2 regions of the Bacillus pretiosus genome follow, and region 1 is predicted to be linked to the other one. Evidence: riboswitches for the same ligand, from Rfam matches in the RefSeq annotation. Region 1 holds a riboswitch; the other holds the start of a gene.
The links. Region 1 has a riboswitch for cyclic di-GMP ahead of ACU8YW_RS05570 (SpaA isopeptide-forming pilin-related protein). Riboswitches for the same ligand answer to the same signal wherever they lie in the genome.
Positions count from the first base shown of each region.

Region 2: linked by a shared signal. The riboswitch ahead of ACU8YW_RS02285 (methyl-accepting chemotaxis protein) and the one ahead of ACU8YW_RS05570 (SpaA isopeptide-forming pilin-related protein) in region 1 are both predicted to bind cyclic di-GMP.

Region 1 covers NZ_CM129593.1:1,057,683-1,065,852, reverse strand. Annotated here, with positions in the region: gene ACU8YW_RS05570 (SpaA isopeptide-forming pilin-related protein) at 1-3,708, opposite strand, end outside; cyclic di-GMP riboswitch class I at 3,768-3,860, opposite strand; gene ACU8YW_RS05565 (TetR/AcrR family transcriptional regulator) at 4,033-4,569, opposite strand; gene ACU8YW_RS05560 (hypothetical protein) at 4,902-5,285, shown strand; partial or broken gene ACU8YW_RS05555 (CPCC family cysteine-rich protein) at 5,352-5,613, opposite strand; partial or broken gene ACU8YW_RS05550 (hypothetical protein) at 5,610-6,051, opposite strand; gene ACU8YW_RS05545 (DUF975 family protein) at 6,234-6,887, opposite strand; gene ACU8YW_RS05540 (PH domain-containing protein) at 7,090-8,170, opposite strand, start outside.
Region 2 covers NZ_CM129593.1:438,640-446,809, forward strand. Annotated here, with positions in the region: gene thiM (hydroxyethylthiazole kinase) at 1-432, shown strand, start outside; gene thiE (thiamine phosphate synthase) at 449-1,108, shown strand; gene ACU8YW_RS02280 (anaerobic C4-dicarboxylate transporter family protein) at 1,224-2,537, opposite strand; cyclic di-GMP riboswitch class I at 2,821-2,905, shown strand; gene ACU8YW_RS02285 (methyl-accepting chemotaxis protein) at 3,049-4,788, shown strand; TPP riboswitch at 4,850-4,951, shown strand; gene ACU8YW_RS02290 (MTH1187 family thiamine-binding protein) at 5,052-5,372, shown strand; gene ACU8YW_RS02295 (ABC transporter permease) at 5,344-6,117, shown strand; gene ACU8YW_RS02300 (ABC transporter substrate-binding protein) at 6,114-7,112, shown strand; gene ACU8YW_RS02305 (ABC transporter ATP-binding protein) at 7,109-7,858, shown strand; gene ACU8YW_RS02310 (hypothetical protein) at 7,925-8,170, shown strand, end outside.

The DNA.
Region 1 (8,170 bases):
CAATGTCTTCTGACTGTCTTTATCCACTTTTGTAACTTCTACATTACCCTTGTCTAACATTTCATTTTCGACTGTTAAAGCAAGAGATTTTGTCATGCCTTTTTCAATTTGGAAAGTAATCGGATCTACTAATTGCTTATATCCTTTTGGTGCTTTCACTTCTACTAACTTATATGTTCCAACTGATAAATTAGTAACTTTTGCTTGTCCTTTTTTATCTGTCGTTATTTTAGCGACTACTTGTCCTGCTTCATCTTGAATATCAAATACTGCATCAGCTAAAGCATCTTTATTTTCTTTGTCTACTTTTGTAATTTCTACATTTCCTGTATCCACTAATTCATTTTCGACTGTTAGCTTTAACGCTGTTACTCTACCCTTTTCAATTTCGAATAAAATTGGTTTTTCAAGTGGTTTGTATCCTGCTGGTGTTTCTACCTCCACCAACTCATACTTCCCAATAGATAAATCTGAAACGTTTGCTTTTCCTTCTTTATCCGTTGTTACTTTTGCAACTACTTTACCTTTTAAATCACGTACTTCAAATACAACATTTTCTAATGGTGCTTTACTATCTTTATCTATTTTTGTTATCTCTACATTCCCTGTATCCACCATTTCATTTTCTACTTTTAATGATAGAACTTCGGTCATGCCTTTTTTGATTTCAAATGATACTGGTTTTTCTAGCTTTTTATAACCTGGTAAACTTTCTACCTCTACTAATTCATACTTTCCTACTGATAAATCTGAAACATTTGCTTTTCCTTCTTTATCTGTCGTTACTTTTTTAACTTCGTTACCTTTCTCATCTTGGACAACGAACGTTACTCCCGCTAACGGTGCCTTATTATCTTTATCTATCTTTGTTATCTCTACATTCCCCGTATCTACCATTTCATTTTCTATTTTTAATGATAGTACCTCGATCATGCCTTTTTTGATTTCAAATGATACTGGCTCTGTTAGTTTCTTATAGCCTGGTAAACTTTCTACTTCTACTAGTTTGTACTTTCCTACTGATAGGTCTGCAATTTTTGCTTTTCCATCTTTATCTGTTGTTACTTCTTTTACTACTTTATCTTTTTCATCTCGTACTTCGAAGACTACGCCTTTTAATGCTTTCTGGCTGTCTTTATCTACTTTTGTGATTTCTACTGAACCTTTATCTAACTGTTCATTCTCTACTTTTAATAATAGGACTTTCGTCATACCTTTTGTAATTTCAAATGACACTGGCTCTGTTAGTTTCTTATAACCTGGTAAGCTTTTCGTCTCTACTAATTTGTACTTTCCTACTGATAAATCTGAAACGTTTGCTTTTCCTTCTTTATCTGTTGTTACCTCTTTGACTACTTTATCTTTTTCATCTCGTACTTCGAAAACTACGCCTTTTAATGCTTTCTGGCTATCTTTATCCACTTTTGTAATTTCTACTGAACCGTTTTCTAACTGTTCATTCTCTACTTTTAATGATAGGACTTTCGTCATACCTTTTGTAATTTCAAACGATACTGGCTCTGTTAGTTTCTTGTAACCTGGTAAGCTTTTCGTCTCTACTAATTTGTACTTTCCTACTGAAAGATCTGAAACGTTTGCCTTTCCTTCTTTATCCGTCGTTACTTTTCTTACTACTTCACCTTTCTCATCTTGGACTTCAAATTCGACACCCGCTAATACTGAACCGTTTTCTTTGTCCACCTTTGTAATTTCTACATTACCTTTGTCTGTCATTGCATTTTCTACTGTTATCGGGAATATACCGTCCCCTGTTACATTTACTTCGAATTCTGTTTCTTTTAATTGGTATCCTTCAGGCGCTTTCGTTTCTTTTAAAATATATTTTCCTGGCGCTAACGGTTTAGAAATTGCCTTACCATCTTTATCTGTAATAATATGCTCAACTACTACACCGTCTTTTACTATATCAAACTCTGCATTTGCTAATGGTTTTTCACCATTTTCTGAATCAATTTTCTTTAATTCAATTTGACCCTTTTGCAAAGTATTTTTAATTTCAATTGCTTTTGTTTCTCCAGCTTGAAGTGTAACCTCTACCGGACTTGTTAATTTTTGATATCCCTCAGGTGCTACTTTTTCATAAACTTTATACGTCCCAGGAGCTAAAGTTTGAGGTACTGAAAAGCCGTTTTCGTCCGTTATCAGTTTTGCAACAACTTCATTTGCACTATTTCGAACTTCAAATTCGGCACCTTTTAACCCTTTGTTCGGATTCTCAGCATCTATTTTATGAATCGATACTGTACCTTCTTTTAGAGCTTCAGGCGGTGTAACATTTACTTCTTTCGATGTTAATGTTTTATCATCAAAATGTAATTCTGCCTTATTAGGAATCTTCTTATCTACGTAAGAAGATAAGTCTGCATTAGCTTTAATTTTCGCCTTAATACTAAGGTTAATTATCTGGTCTTCATATGACTTATAGTCAAAACTCTCACCGAACGTAAATGTTACTTCACTTTTTTGTTTATCTATCTTTAGTGTTCCTTTAGAAGTAATATCTTGGCCATTTTGATCATACACTTTTGCCTCTAATACTTCTAATACATCTTCTAAATCATCACTAATTACCATAGATGTGTATTTAGGAGGATCGTTTGGTATATGTGTACCAACTTGATATTGAATAGGTTGATCCATTTGCGCTAACTGCTGATTCTCTACAAGCTTACCACTCTCATCAACTATATTCTTTTCAATACTAGGTGGATGATCGTCGCCTGAACCAGTTCCTCCCCCACCACTTACGAATACTTCTCCTACTTTTTCTTCAGTTTTAATATTTTTGCCTTCTAATTTCACTGTATTTTTATGAGGCTTTGCAGCGGGATTGGTAATCTTTGTTTTATATCTTAAAATATAACCTTTTGAACTGTCTGGAAATTCAATTGTAAATCCAGTTTTCGTTGCATTGATTTTAATTTTAGATAAATCTGCTGGCTTAATATTTGTTGGTGCATAGCCATCTTCAAATACAGCCTCTTCTAATACTAAGCTATCTGTAATTAATTCATGCCCAGGTCCTAATGTGTCTGTTAATTTAAGATCTTGCATTTCTGTTCCAGTTGCATTTACATATACAAGCCAATCAGCAATTGATGGATCTTCTTGATTATAAGAACCCCATTTCAATAGATTATCTGTATTGGGATGTGGCTTCGGTCTCTCTGTCGTATTATTTACACTTACTTCTTTATTTACGATTTGACCATCAACGTTAAATTCTAATGGAATTTCTTTGACACCATCATATGCTTCTAGCCCAAAGTAGAATTCTACGAATAAAGAACCTTTAACGTTATTCTTTCCTTCTACGTAATCACCCATAGTACATGTCAATAGACCTTTTTTCATCTCACATGTACCAACTGTTTTTCCTTCAGCATCTTTTAAAGGAAAACTCATATTCATAAGATCTTTTCTAAATTCTTTTGGCATATCAATTGTGAATTGATCTCCACTTTTTATTTTTTCTTTAGCTGACCACTTCACTTCTACTTTCATGCCATCTGAGGCTTGATATGGTTCAGACGTTGTACCATCAGTACGGGAGATATTAATCTCGTCCACTGGATTTTTTATCACAGCGGCTTGAATAACTGGAGCCCACACATTTAGCACTGAAAATAATACTAGAAAAACTAATGAAACCATCGAAATATGCCTCTTAGTACTTTTCATTTGCATAATTCCCTCCTATTTTTTATATTTATATAACAAAAAAAGACCGTCCGGTTGCATCAAAAATGTGCAACCAGACGATCTTAGTAACCAATATGTATTACCGTAGACTCTAAGCTTTGCGGCCTATCCTTTCGAATAGTGTGCTAAAAATATTTTTTATTCTTTTTTTGTTTCATTTTCCTCTTAAACCAAATATTACTATACCGTCTGGACGGTTATAATTCAATACTCTATGAAATTGTTCTATTTTTCTAATAAAAAAAAACAATTCACCAGTGCATTAAATAAGCAATGGTGAATTGTTTTACATTATATAGTTCGTATATTCTATTTATATGAATTAAAAATAAGAGCTTGAATCACTTTTTCTCTTAATTCGGGGCTTAGTCTTCCAACCCCTAAATATTCCGAATACCATAATCCATCTGCCGCTAATCTAATAATTGTGGCACAAACTGAATCTATCTCATCATTTTCTATTTTATTTTGCAGTTGCTGAAATGATTGTTTTAACGGTTCAAGTAATTCAGGCTTTAGCATTAATGCTGCCATCATACTACTACCCAGCTCTTCTACTCTTCCCTCATTACTTAATCTTTCCTCTACAAAAGAACGTACCCACCTTCCTTTCTTCTCTAAGTCCTCCGCTACTTTATTGTGAATAGCGTCTTGATACTCCTCCGTCCCTTTGAGTATCATGCCCTCTATTAAAGCTTCTTTAGTTGAAAAGTGATACAACAATCCACCTTTACTTATCCCCGCCTCTTTTGCTACCGCTTCTAAGGTTAACTTAGCAACCCCTTTACATTGCACAATTTGAGAAGCGGCCGCTAAAATTTTTTGCCTTGTTATACTTATACTCATTCCTTTTTAAAACCCCCATTTCTACTAAATTTATATAAATACGTATCTTATTTTTAATATCGCTGAGTAATAATAAATATTTTCTTTATACCACAAAGGCTTCATTACCTTTGAATTGTTCGTTGCTTCTTCTATTAAAAATTTCCATATCATTCAATATGATAACATCAAATACTCACAATTGACTATACATCTATACATTTATATTCGTTGAAAATATATCCATAAACATGAAATGCATACAAATTGATTATCCTTATATATTTAATCTATAATTCAAAGAGGTTTATATGTTCATAAAAATAAAGTGAACTTTTATAAGGATGATTCCATTGAAAAAATTTTCTATTAGTTATTTAATATGCTTACTGGTTTTTTCTATCATTGTGAACGTTTTACAGTATACACTAGTTCCAAATTATGCGGATTCATGGGGACCGATTTGGGTATCTATTATTATGTTTTTAATTCTTGGAAGCATTCCTGTTCTTATCGGTTGTTTATTAGGTGAATTTTGTTATAGAAAAATAAAAGGAAGTCACGAATTAAAGATCGGTATTCCTTTATTTATACTGTTAGGTATTTCCTACAATCATTTATTCTTTATGTGGTTTAATGACAGAGATTTTCTATCCTTTTATTTAAAAGCTTTTCTGGATACTGGCCTTCCTATTACTGTATCATCTTTACTATTTTATCTTATAAGACGGCGTTAATTCTTTCATCATTGCATAAAAAAAATGTTATTACTCCTGATAAATTGAGTAATAACATTTTACTTACTAAATTTGCTTCCAACTAGCGTCCTTCACATCTTCACTATTTGGCTTTCTAACTGATTGCACAAAACATTCCTCGCAAGCACCCAATGTAATGAAATTTTTCTGTGCTTGTCTTAACGAAACTTCATCCGCCCCGCCTTCAAAGTCAGGACCGTTAAACTGAACCTCATCATCTTCCCAATAACATATATTACAAATTTCATATGTTACCTGGTGGTTCTTCTATTGTTCTATACCCGCAGCACGGACAAGTGTATTTCATTCTGTCACTCCATTATTAACTTGTTTTTTCCGATATATTCCGGCCCACAAAGAATGTAACAGCGCAAATCATAGTTATTCCCATGAAAAAAATATTAGAATCTTCATATGTAGTTGGAATCCCAACTGTTACTGAAACAATACTACAAGCTAAAAGTAAATATAATAATAAAGATATAATATAGCTTAGTTTAAATCGTAAAATGATACCTCTAAACAATAATTCCCCAAGTAGACAGCCACCTAAAATGATAGGTACTCCGAAATATAATGTAAGGACTCCCATTTGCGCAGTAGATTGAATTATCTTTCCAATTATGTTTGGCGAAGTCATCTCATCATTTTTTCCTATCCTATCATATAAATCAAGTGCCGTTACTGAAATAAAGAAACTTAATATAGAAAATGAATACGGAATTAAAAACTTGCTCACTCTCATTCACCTCGCTTTTTTGTTTCACATATATTATTCATTATTTTCACATGAAAAAATAGCCCTCTATCCTAAAACATAGAGGGCAGAATTTTTATATAAAAACCTATACCTTATCCTGAAGTGCTCCCCATAAACAGAACATCTAAACTATCTGTGCCCTATATTCTTTAGGGGATAGGTGGTTATTAGAAAGTAGTGTCTTCTTTTTTATAATATTCTTTTGAAATCTCTTCATAAAATGCAGCTGATGTCGTGTAGAAATAAGGTACTAACCATAAGAAACCGATTCCTAAAGTAAGAATACTTAAAATGAACCAACCTAAGAAACTTAAGCATAGTAAAAAGTAATCCATTTTATGTCCATTCATCATACGACGGCTTTCAGTAATCGCTTGATTCGCTGTATATTCTGGATGATCATTCAAAATAAAATATGTCATAGAATAAGAAAATGATTTAATAATACCTGGAATAATAAGAAGTAATGTCCATAGAACCAAGTACACATTCATTAGTAAATATGTTGAAAACGATTTCATAAACTTACTTCCATCGTTAAACCATCTAAATATATGACCAATACGAGCATTAGTCCCGCGAATTACATTTAAAACAAAATAAGAAGCACCTACTGTTAACGGCCCGATAATAAACATTGCAATAATAGTTACTGTAAGCGACTCATTTGCTTCTTCCCAACCCCAAAATATCGAGAAAATACCTGTGGTTAGCATTTCAACAGCTCCAATAAGGATTCCGACTAATAAGGTTGCCCCTACCGCTAATCCCCATTTTCCTTTTAATGCATCAAGTGCTTCTCTTTTTAACTGACTTATCATATATAGCCTCCTAATACTTTTTCTATATTAGTATACCATTCACATCAAAAATTCCACAGATTTTCCTGAAATAGAAGCATACTACCTTTTTTTGATATGTATTGATATATGTGCGCTGTAGCTTTACTAATATATGAATTAAGTCACTCATTTTCCTATAATAAAAAAAGCCTGCCTTTCATAATAGGCAAGCTTTTTCAAGTTAATTCTCACTCATTCTCTTCTTATACCAATCCTGCATTCTCTCCGCATCTTCTACTCTCGTATGCTCTAATTTATAATCCGATGATGCGCTAGAGAATTTGTACGTACATAGATTTGCACGGCGCTGGAAATAGGATTGTGTCTTTTCCATTGATTGGACGTGCCTTCTTCTAACAAGCCCTGTATATTTGCCGACGCTGCGATATACAAGCGTAATTTGCTCTCCATTTACACTGTAGCCATTTGTTTTAAATGTTGCGTATCCAAGTGTAAAGATGAGGAACGCGAGCGGAATGAATGCCCACATGATGTAATACTTTTCAAAGTATATACTTATTCCAGTAAGCGGGATTGCTAGCATTGCGAAGAATATAAAACTATCAATTAAGTAACGACGTAATGCTGCTTTTGGTAATGAAATAATGTTTGTATTCAGTTCATATGGTAGTTGTAAATGTGCGAGTAACTGTTGTACGCGATCTTTTCGAATGATAGGATGCAGTGTAACTTTTTCTTTCTCGTCACCCAGTCCTTTACCTTGAATCACTTCTACTTGTACAGCACAATAACCGAATGGCTGACGCAAAATACTTTCTTTTATCGTAATACCTTGAATGCGGTGCAATTTTAGGACGAGTTCTTTTTTCTCAAGTAATCCTTGCGAAATGCGGACTTCATCATTTCTTCGATTCACTGTGAAATCTCCATGTTTTAGCGCATAACCGATTGTCGATATAATCCATGAAAGGACAATCAAAATAGCTATCATGAAAATCCAGCCATATATATCATGTTCCATTACATACGACTTGACGCCATTCTCTATCCATTTCGGAATGTACTCATCTACTTGGTGATACACGAAAAAGATTAATGAGAATAATAGTCCAAACTGACCAGATGTAACAGACGCTAGCAAAATTTCTTTCCAAGTTAATTTATATTCAGTCGCTTGTTTTTCTTCTGTTACGATTTCTTTTTCTACTACTTCTTCTGATGTTTCTTCTGCTTTCACTTCTGGAGTTGGATCATTTAGCATTGCAATAAGCTCTGTTGCTTCTTCTACTGTAATACCAGCT
Region 2 (8,170 bases), 620 kb from region 1:
GAAATAGCGAACGTTATTAATGAGAGATGGGAAATTAAAGGGGTAGACGCCGGTGTTGGAAATGGCAATGTCGTAAGTATTGCAAGGCAGGCAGCGGATGAATTAAATACAGTAGCGGTGATTACTGGAAAAGAAGATGTTGTTACAGATGGAGAACGAACGATCCTTATTCGAAATGGTCACCCTATTTTAACGAAAGTTACGGGAACTGGTTGTTTACTAACTTCTGTAATAGGAGCATTTGTAGCAGTAGAAAAGGATTATGTAAAGGCAGCAGTAGCGGCATTAACGTTTTATGGTGTAGCTGCGGAACTGGCAGCTGCTAAGACAGTGGAAAAGGGACCTGGTAGTTTCCAAATTGAATTTTTAAATCAGTTAGCGAATACCACTTCGGGTGATATTGAGAAGTATGGGAAGATTGAGCTTATATAGTAAGGAGGGGAACTAGATGCCCTGTATTACAAAGGCTGAAATGTCTAGATTATTATCAGTATATTTTATTATGGGAAGTAACAATTGTGCGAAGGAGCCACTACAAGTATTGAGAGATGCACTTGAAGGCGGTATAACAATTTTTCAATTTCGTGAAAAGGGGGAAGGGGCTTTAACGGGAGAGAAACGTATTTGTTTCGCGAAAGAACTACAAGCAGTCTGTAAAGAGTACGGTGTACCATTCATCGTAAATGATGATGTGGAACTAGCTATGGAGTTAGATGCAGATGGCGTGCATGTTGGCCAAGATGATGAAGGAATTACTTCTGTTCGTGAAAAAATGGGTGATAAAATTGTTGGTGTATCTACCCATACAATTGAAGAAGCACGCTGGGCAATTGAAAACGGAGCTGATTATTTAGGTGTTGGGCCTATTTTCCCAACGAGTACGAAAAAAGATACGAAAGCTGTACAAGGAACGAAAGGTTTAGCTCATTTTAGAGAACAAGAAATTACAATACCGATCGTTGGGATTGGTGGCATTACAATTGAAAATACAGCGTCAGTTATAGAAGCTGGTGCGGACGGTGTTTCTGTTATTTCCGCGATTAGTTTAGCGGAATCTCCGTATGAAAGTACGAAGAAGCTAGTAGTGGAAGTAAATAGGAGCTTGTAGGGAAAGGGAACTTCACAAAAATAGAAAAGAACATAATGGACAGTTAAAAATATTTAAACAAACGTTTGATTAAAAAAGCACAAACCCTTTAAAATTGTCGGTTTGTGCTTTTTCTTTAAAACATAATTGATATTAGGAGCATTCCAATTCCGATAGAGGTGAATGTTGCGATTAGGCCTGGAATCATAAAGCTATGATTTAAAACATATTTACCAATACCTGTTGTACCAGTGCGATCGAAGTTAATGGCAGCAACGATTGTTCCATAGTTTGGAATGAAGAAATATCCATTTACTGCAGGGAACATTGCGATTAGTAGTGCTGGTGGAATACCGAGTGATAATCCAAGAGGCATTAAAGCACGTACTGTTGCTGCTTGGCTATATAGTAAAATAGATAGAATGAATAATGCGATGGCAAATAGCCATGGTGCACTTGTTACTAGGTGCTGAATTGATCCTTGAATCATATTTAAGTTTCCGTTAAAGAAAGTATCTCCCATCCAAGCGATACCGAAAATAGCAACAACAGCTGTTGCCCCCGCTTTAAAGACGTTACCAGACACGATGCTTTCTACATTTGGTTTGCAGAAAATAATAATAAGAGCTGCGATAGTTAACATAACCATTTCAATTGTGTTTGGCATGGAAAGACGAATTAACTTCCCGGCAACCATCCATCCTGGACGAAGTGCTTCAAATGAACCGAGAAGTACGACAAGGAAAGTTCCTACTAAGAAAAGGATAACGGATAGTTTAGCGCCTTTTAAACCAACAAATTCTTTCTTCTCTTCAATTTTAGGAATCATTCCTTCTTTTAAACGTTTCAAGTATTCAGGGTCTTCATTTAATTCTTTCCCCATTTTGCTAGCAACAAATGCAGCTACCATACAAGCGATGAAGGTAGAAGGAATACTTACTTTTAAAATATCTAATAAGGTGATTTTATAGTCAGCTAGCATTGCTAAAAGTGCAACTGTTGCAGCTGATATAGGGCTAGCTGTAATTGCTTGTTGGGAAGCGATTACGGCAATTGACATTGGTCGTTCCGGTCTAATCCCAGATTCGCGAGAGACTTCTGCGATAACAGGAAGTACAGAATAAGCAACGTGACCAGTTCCTGCGCACAGTGTAAATAAATAAGTAACAATTGGAGCAAAGAATGTAATGCGCTTTGGATTTTTTCGCAATGCTTTCTCAGCTAGATGAACAAGGTAGTCCATTCCTCCAGCAGCTTGCAGTGCACCGGCAGCTGTAATTACTGCTAAAATCATAAGCATTACATCAATAGGAGGAGCTGTAGGTTGTAAGTGGAAGACAAAAACAAGTATTGCCATACCAACGCCACCCATTACTCCTAGACCAACTCCGCCTAGGCGTGCGCCAATAAAAATGCAGAGTAGTAACGTAAGAAATTGTAGCCAAAACATGATAAACTACCTCCGGAATTCATTAGTTAAGATATATTTGAATAATTTAATTTGAACGAAAATTAAAACAAATACCCAAAATAATCCTTGTGTTATATACATTTTTTATTATATAACACAAGAAATGTAACATTCACGAACTTTGTTAAATTATTTCGAAAAAATAATACCTTGAAACTTTACATTTGCATCTCTAAATAGGTAGACATTTTAATTCTTATGTTGTAATCTTTGATAGAGAATAATTTAATTCTCATAGAACTCCCATATCGTTCAACTCGTTCAGCGAGAAAGGCAAACTGATGGAAACATTAGGACGCAAAACTACAGGAGCTAAGGTCGAAAGGCTATGCTAGCCAGTTACCGGACGGATAGGGTTGGTCTTGACCAATGCTCTTTTCATTGGTCTTTTTTTTGTTTATAAACAAATGAGAGCCGTTATCGTTTATTAATAAGGTGTATATTTTAATAGCGTTACTTTATAGTAAGTTAATTAAGAAAGGTGATGTTAATGAGAAGATATTGGCATAAACTATCATTTCTTCAAAAAAATGTATTGTTAACTGTGTTAGTTATTTTGACGCTTGTCGGTACTATGGGAGCGTTAAGTTTTAACATGTTTCAAAATAGCATGATGTCTATATTTGAAAGGCATTCTTTTGAAACAGGAGATACGGTATTACATAAATTAGACGCAGAAATATTGAGAGATGTTGCAAAAGACCCAACAGCAGAAAGAGAAAAGAGAGAGAAGTTAACAGAGAAATTAGATGAATCAACGGAAGAATTGAACAGTGTTGGACAAACCTATATTGTTGGAGCGAAAAAAAATGAAAAAGGTGAGCTACAAATCATTGATTTATCTACAGGTTTAGCAAATGTTGTTGAAGTAAGGCCGGGAGAATATTATAAACAACCAGACCTTTGGATGAAAGCATATGATAAAGTAATGAGCACAAAAAAAGCAAACATGACAGAAGTATATGAAGACGCATTAGGAACATGGGTAACGATATTAGAGCCAATTAAAGATGGAGAAGGTAATATTGTGGCACTTGTTGCAGCTGATGTAGATGCTTCTATTGTTCCTAGTACAAAAGAAAAGTTCATTATACAAGGTTTAATGTTTATTTGTATTTCTGTTTTAATTGCAACTTTTATTCAATTCTTAATTGTGCGTAACGCACTTGCTCCATTGCGGGATTTACGTGAAGGATTGCGCAGAGTCGGTGAAGGTGATTTAAGTATTAAATTAGAGGAAAGACCAGATGATATTGGTATTATTAATGCGTATTTTAATAATACCATTGAGAAGTTTAAAGGAATTATAGATAAAGTGAAGCAGACAGCAGAACAGGTTTCCTCATCTTCGCAAGAATTGTCAGTGAGTACGAAAGAGAATAGTATGGCAGTCCAAGGAATCGTAAGTTCTATAGTTGAGTTAAGGGCTGGCGTTCAATCACAAGAAACTTCAGTACCAAAGTATTTAGGTATTGTATATGAAATGGAAGATAGGATGGAAGAGATAACTAATATTGCAAAACAAATGGCGAAAGAGTCTGAAGGTACGACGCATCATTCAGTAAAAGGAAATGGTGTTATTGAACAGACGATTAATCAAATGAAAATAATACAAAATGCAGTACAAGATTTATCTTCTATCATTCATTCTTTGGAAACAAGATCAAAAGAAATTAGTGATATTGTAAATGTAATTACAGGTATTTCAAATCAAACGAATTCGCTAGCTTTAAATGCTTCTATTGAAGCTTCACGTGCTGAGGCAACCGGAAAGGGATTTGCCGTTGTTGCTGATGAAGTGCGTAAATTAGCAGAGCAGACGGAAGCATCAGCAAAAGATATAGCGAAATTAATAGGGGAAACACAAGTTGAAACGGAAGAAGCTGTTGTTTCAATACAAAAAGCTTCAAAAGAAGTAGAATCCGGAATTAAACTTTTTCAAAGTAGTGGTGCTTTCTTTGAAAAAATTTCAAAATCAGCACAATCTGTTACAAATCAAGTTAGAGTTGTTTCTAGCAATTCAAGTGATATATTGCAAAATAGCCAAAATATTGTTCGTGTTGTAAATGAACTATCACTTATTGCAAATAAGTATGCAAATAGTAGTAATAATATTGAAGAAAGTATGAAAGAACAGGAAATGTCTGTACAAGATATAGCTGAATTAGCTAGTTCTTTAAGCTGGCTTTCACAGGAGTTACAAGAGTTAATAGGGGAATTCAAAAGTTAAATGAAATGATTATACGTGCTTTTGTTTGTTCAATAAAATAAATCATGCTACAATGAAAACGAATTAAGGACCGGGGAGCCAATTGGCTGAGAGGATGTAAACAAACATCGACCCTCAACCTGATCTGGATAATGCCAGCGTAGGGAGTTACTTAAAGTGATGTAGCATATGTTATTCTATAATAACTTGCATACAAGGCTTTCCTACGCAGTAGGAAAGCCTTTTCTTGTTTTAATATTTCATTTTATAAGGGGGATTTTACTATGTCACAACAAGTTACAATTTCATTTTCAGTAGTACCACAAGCGAAGAACAAAGATGTGTATTCTGTTGTTGATAAAGCAATTGAAGTTGTACAACAATCGGGAGTTCGTTATGAAGTAGGGGCAATGGAAACAACGCTGGAAGGAGAATTAGATGTACTTCTTGATATCATTAAACGTGCGCAACAAGCTTGTGTGGATGCTGGAGCAGAAGAAGTGATTACTTCTATTAAAATCCATTATCGTCCAAGCACTGGTGTAACGATAGATGAAAAGGTTTGGAAGTACCGTGATGAATATGCAAAACCAGAAGCAATCTAAAATAATTACAACAATTTGGCTTATCCTTCTCATAGCGATATGGGAAGGATCTGTTTCATTATTTAAAATTGAACCGTGGATTTTACCGAAGCCTTCTGCCATTGTTCAAGAATTAATTGGAATGAAAGATTTACTATTACCGAATATGATGCAAACGTTACAAGAGGTTCTAATCGGACTGTTTTTTGCGATTTTAATTGGGACAAGTATTGCAATTATTATGGATGTTATCCCTTTATTTCGTATTTTAATAAATCCGTTGCTTGTTATTTCGCAAACGATTCCAATCGTTGTACTTGCACCGTTATTTATTATTTGGTTTGGATATGGAATGCTACCGAAAGTAATGGTAGTAATACTCGTTTGTTTCTTCCCGATTGCGCTCAGCATTTTAGAAGGTTTTCAAACGGTAGATAAAAATATGTTGAATTTGTTGCAAACGATGAAGGCAACGAAATGGCAAGTTTACCAGAAAGTAAAGTTTCCAGCAGTGCTGCCATACTTTTTCTCAGGTTTAAAAATTGCAGTTACATATAGCGTAATGGGAGCAATTATTGGGGAATGGCTCGGTGCAAGCGAAGGATTAGGAGTTATGCTTACAAGAGCTACAAAATCCTTTCTAACAGCCCGAGTATTTGGTGTGGCGGCAATTATTGTTATGGTGACATTATGTCTGTATTTTATTGTGGAGTTTATGGCAAGAATAACAGCACCATGGATATATAGAAAGGACGGCAGAAAATGAAAAAAGGTTTAAAAGTTATGTTGGCTGCCTTATTAGCAGTAGGTGTAGCTGGATGTAATCCGGCGAAGAAAGAAGAAAGTGCAAGTAAAGATCAAAAAGTAAAAGTAGTATTAGATTGGTTTCCGAATACGAATCATACTGGCCTATATGTAGCGCAAGCGAAAGATTATTATAAAAAGCAAGGATTAGATGTAGAAATTATTCAGCCAGGTGATAATGTGACAGCGGAGCAAATGATAGCTTCCGGAAAAGCTGACTTCGCAATAAGCGCACAAGAAAATGTAACGTTGGCTCGTGTGGAAGGTATTCCTGTTGTATCTATAGGAGCAATCATTCAACATAACACTTCAGCTTTTGCATCACTTAAAAAAGATAATATGACGTCACCAAAAGATTTTGAAGGTAAACGTTACGGCGGCTGGGGAGGACCAGCAGAAGAAGCAACGTTGAAGACAATCATGGAGAAGCATCAAGCTGATTTTAATAAAGTTGAAAAAATCATCTTAGGACAAACAGATTTCTTTAAATCAATCGGTCGTGATGCAGACTTTGAATGGATATATTACGGATGGGATGGAATTGAAGCGAAGCGCCAAGGAAAAGAGTTAAATACGATTATGGTGAAAGACTTAGACCCAGCGCTTGATTTCTATAGTCCTGTTATTATTACGAGTGAAAAACATACGAAGCAAGATAAAGACTTTGTGAAAAAGTTTATGAGTGCAACGACAGAAGGTTATAATTTTGCAATTAAAGAACCGAAAGAAGCTGCTGATATTTTAATTAAAGCAGTTCCAGATGTGAATAAAGAATTAGTACAAGAAAGTCAAAAATGGTTAAGTACGAAATATCAAGATGATGCAAAAACGTGGGGAGTACAGAAGGAAGAAGTTTGGACGAATTACATGAATTTCTTATATGATAACAAAGTTATTAAGAAGAAAATTGATGTGAAAGATGCCTTTACAAATGAGTTCCTTCCAAGTGAAAAATGAGTGGATTACAAATAAAAGAGATTGTAAAAGCTTTTGATGGAAAGAATGTATTAGCAAATATTGGTGCTTCTATACGAGAGGGAGAGTTCGTTTCCTTTGTAGGACCGAGTGGTTGCGGGAAAAGCACATTATTAAATATGATTGCAAATGTTGAAAAACCAACAAGTGGAAATGTAACGTATAAGGATACGCACGTACAAGAGCAAGATGTTGTAAGTTATATGCCGCAGCAGGATTTATTACTACCTTGGCGATCAGCTTTGCAAAATATAGTTCTTCCATTGGAAATCGAAGGGAAACCGAAAAAACAAAGGCTGACAGAGGGAATGGAAGCATTAAAGCAATTTGAACTAGATGAATATGCAGACCATTATCCAGATGAATTGTCTGGTGGTATGCGTCAAAGAATTAGTTTTTTGCGCACATATTTATGTGAAAAGCCAATTATGCTACTTGATGAGCCTTTTGGAAAATTAGATGCCTTTACAAAAATGGAAGTACATAGCTGGCTTTTAAACTCTTGGCACCAAGAGAAGCAAACAATCGTTATGGTTACACATGACTTAGATGAGGCAATCTTACTTTCGGATCGCGTATTTATTTTATCTCAAAGACCAGCATCAATAGTTGGAGAGGTACAAGTGAAATTACCTAGACCAAGAACGATGGATATGTTAACATCACTTGAGTTAAAGAAGGATAAGGAAGAAATTCTGAGAGTATTAGCTCCTTATATGAAAAAATAGAAAAAGCCTCTTAACAGTTTTTAGTATAATTACTGTTAAGAGGCTTTTTTATATAGGGGGAGAAAGATGAAATCTATAGAGCAAATAGTTGATTCATTAACGCCGGATAATCTTGAAGAAGGAAAGTCCTTATTAAAAAATCATATTTTATTAATGAAGTATGGTATGGAACATCATGAATTAAAAGAAGAAGAAATGACAGAAGTTTTAAAGTGGGTTCAAGGCCGGAATCAATTGAGAGAAGATGTTCCAGAATTACGCGATTTACATTTAATTAAAAAGTTTCAAGTGGTATTAGATGAATTTATTCAT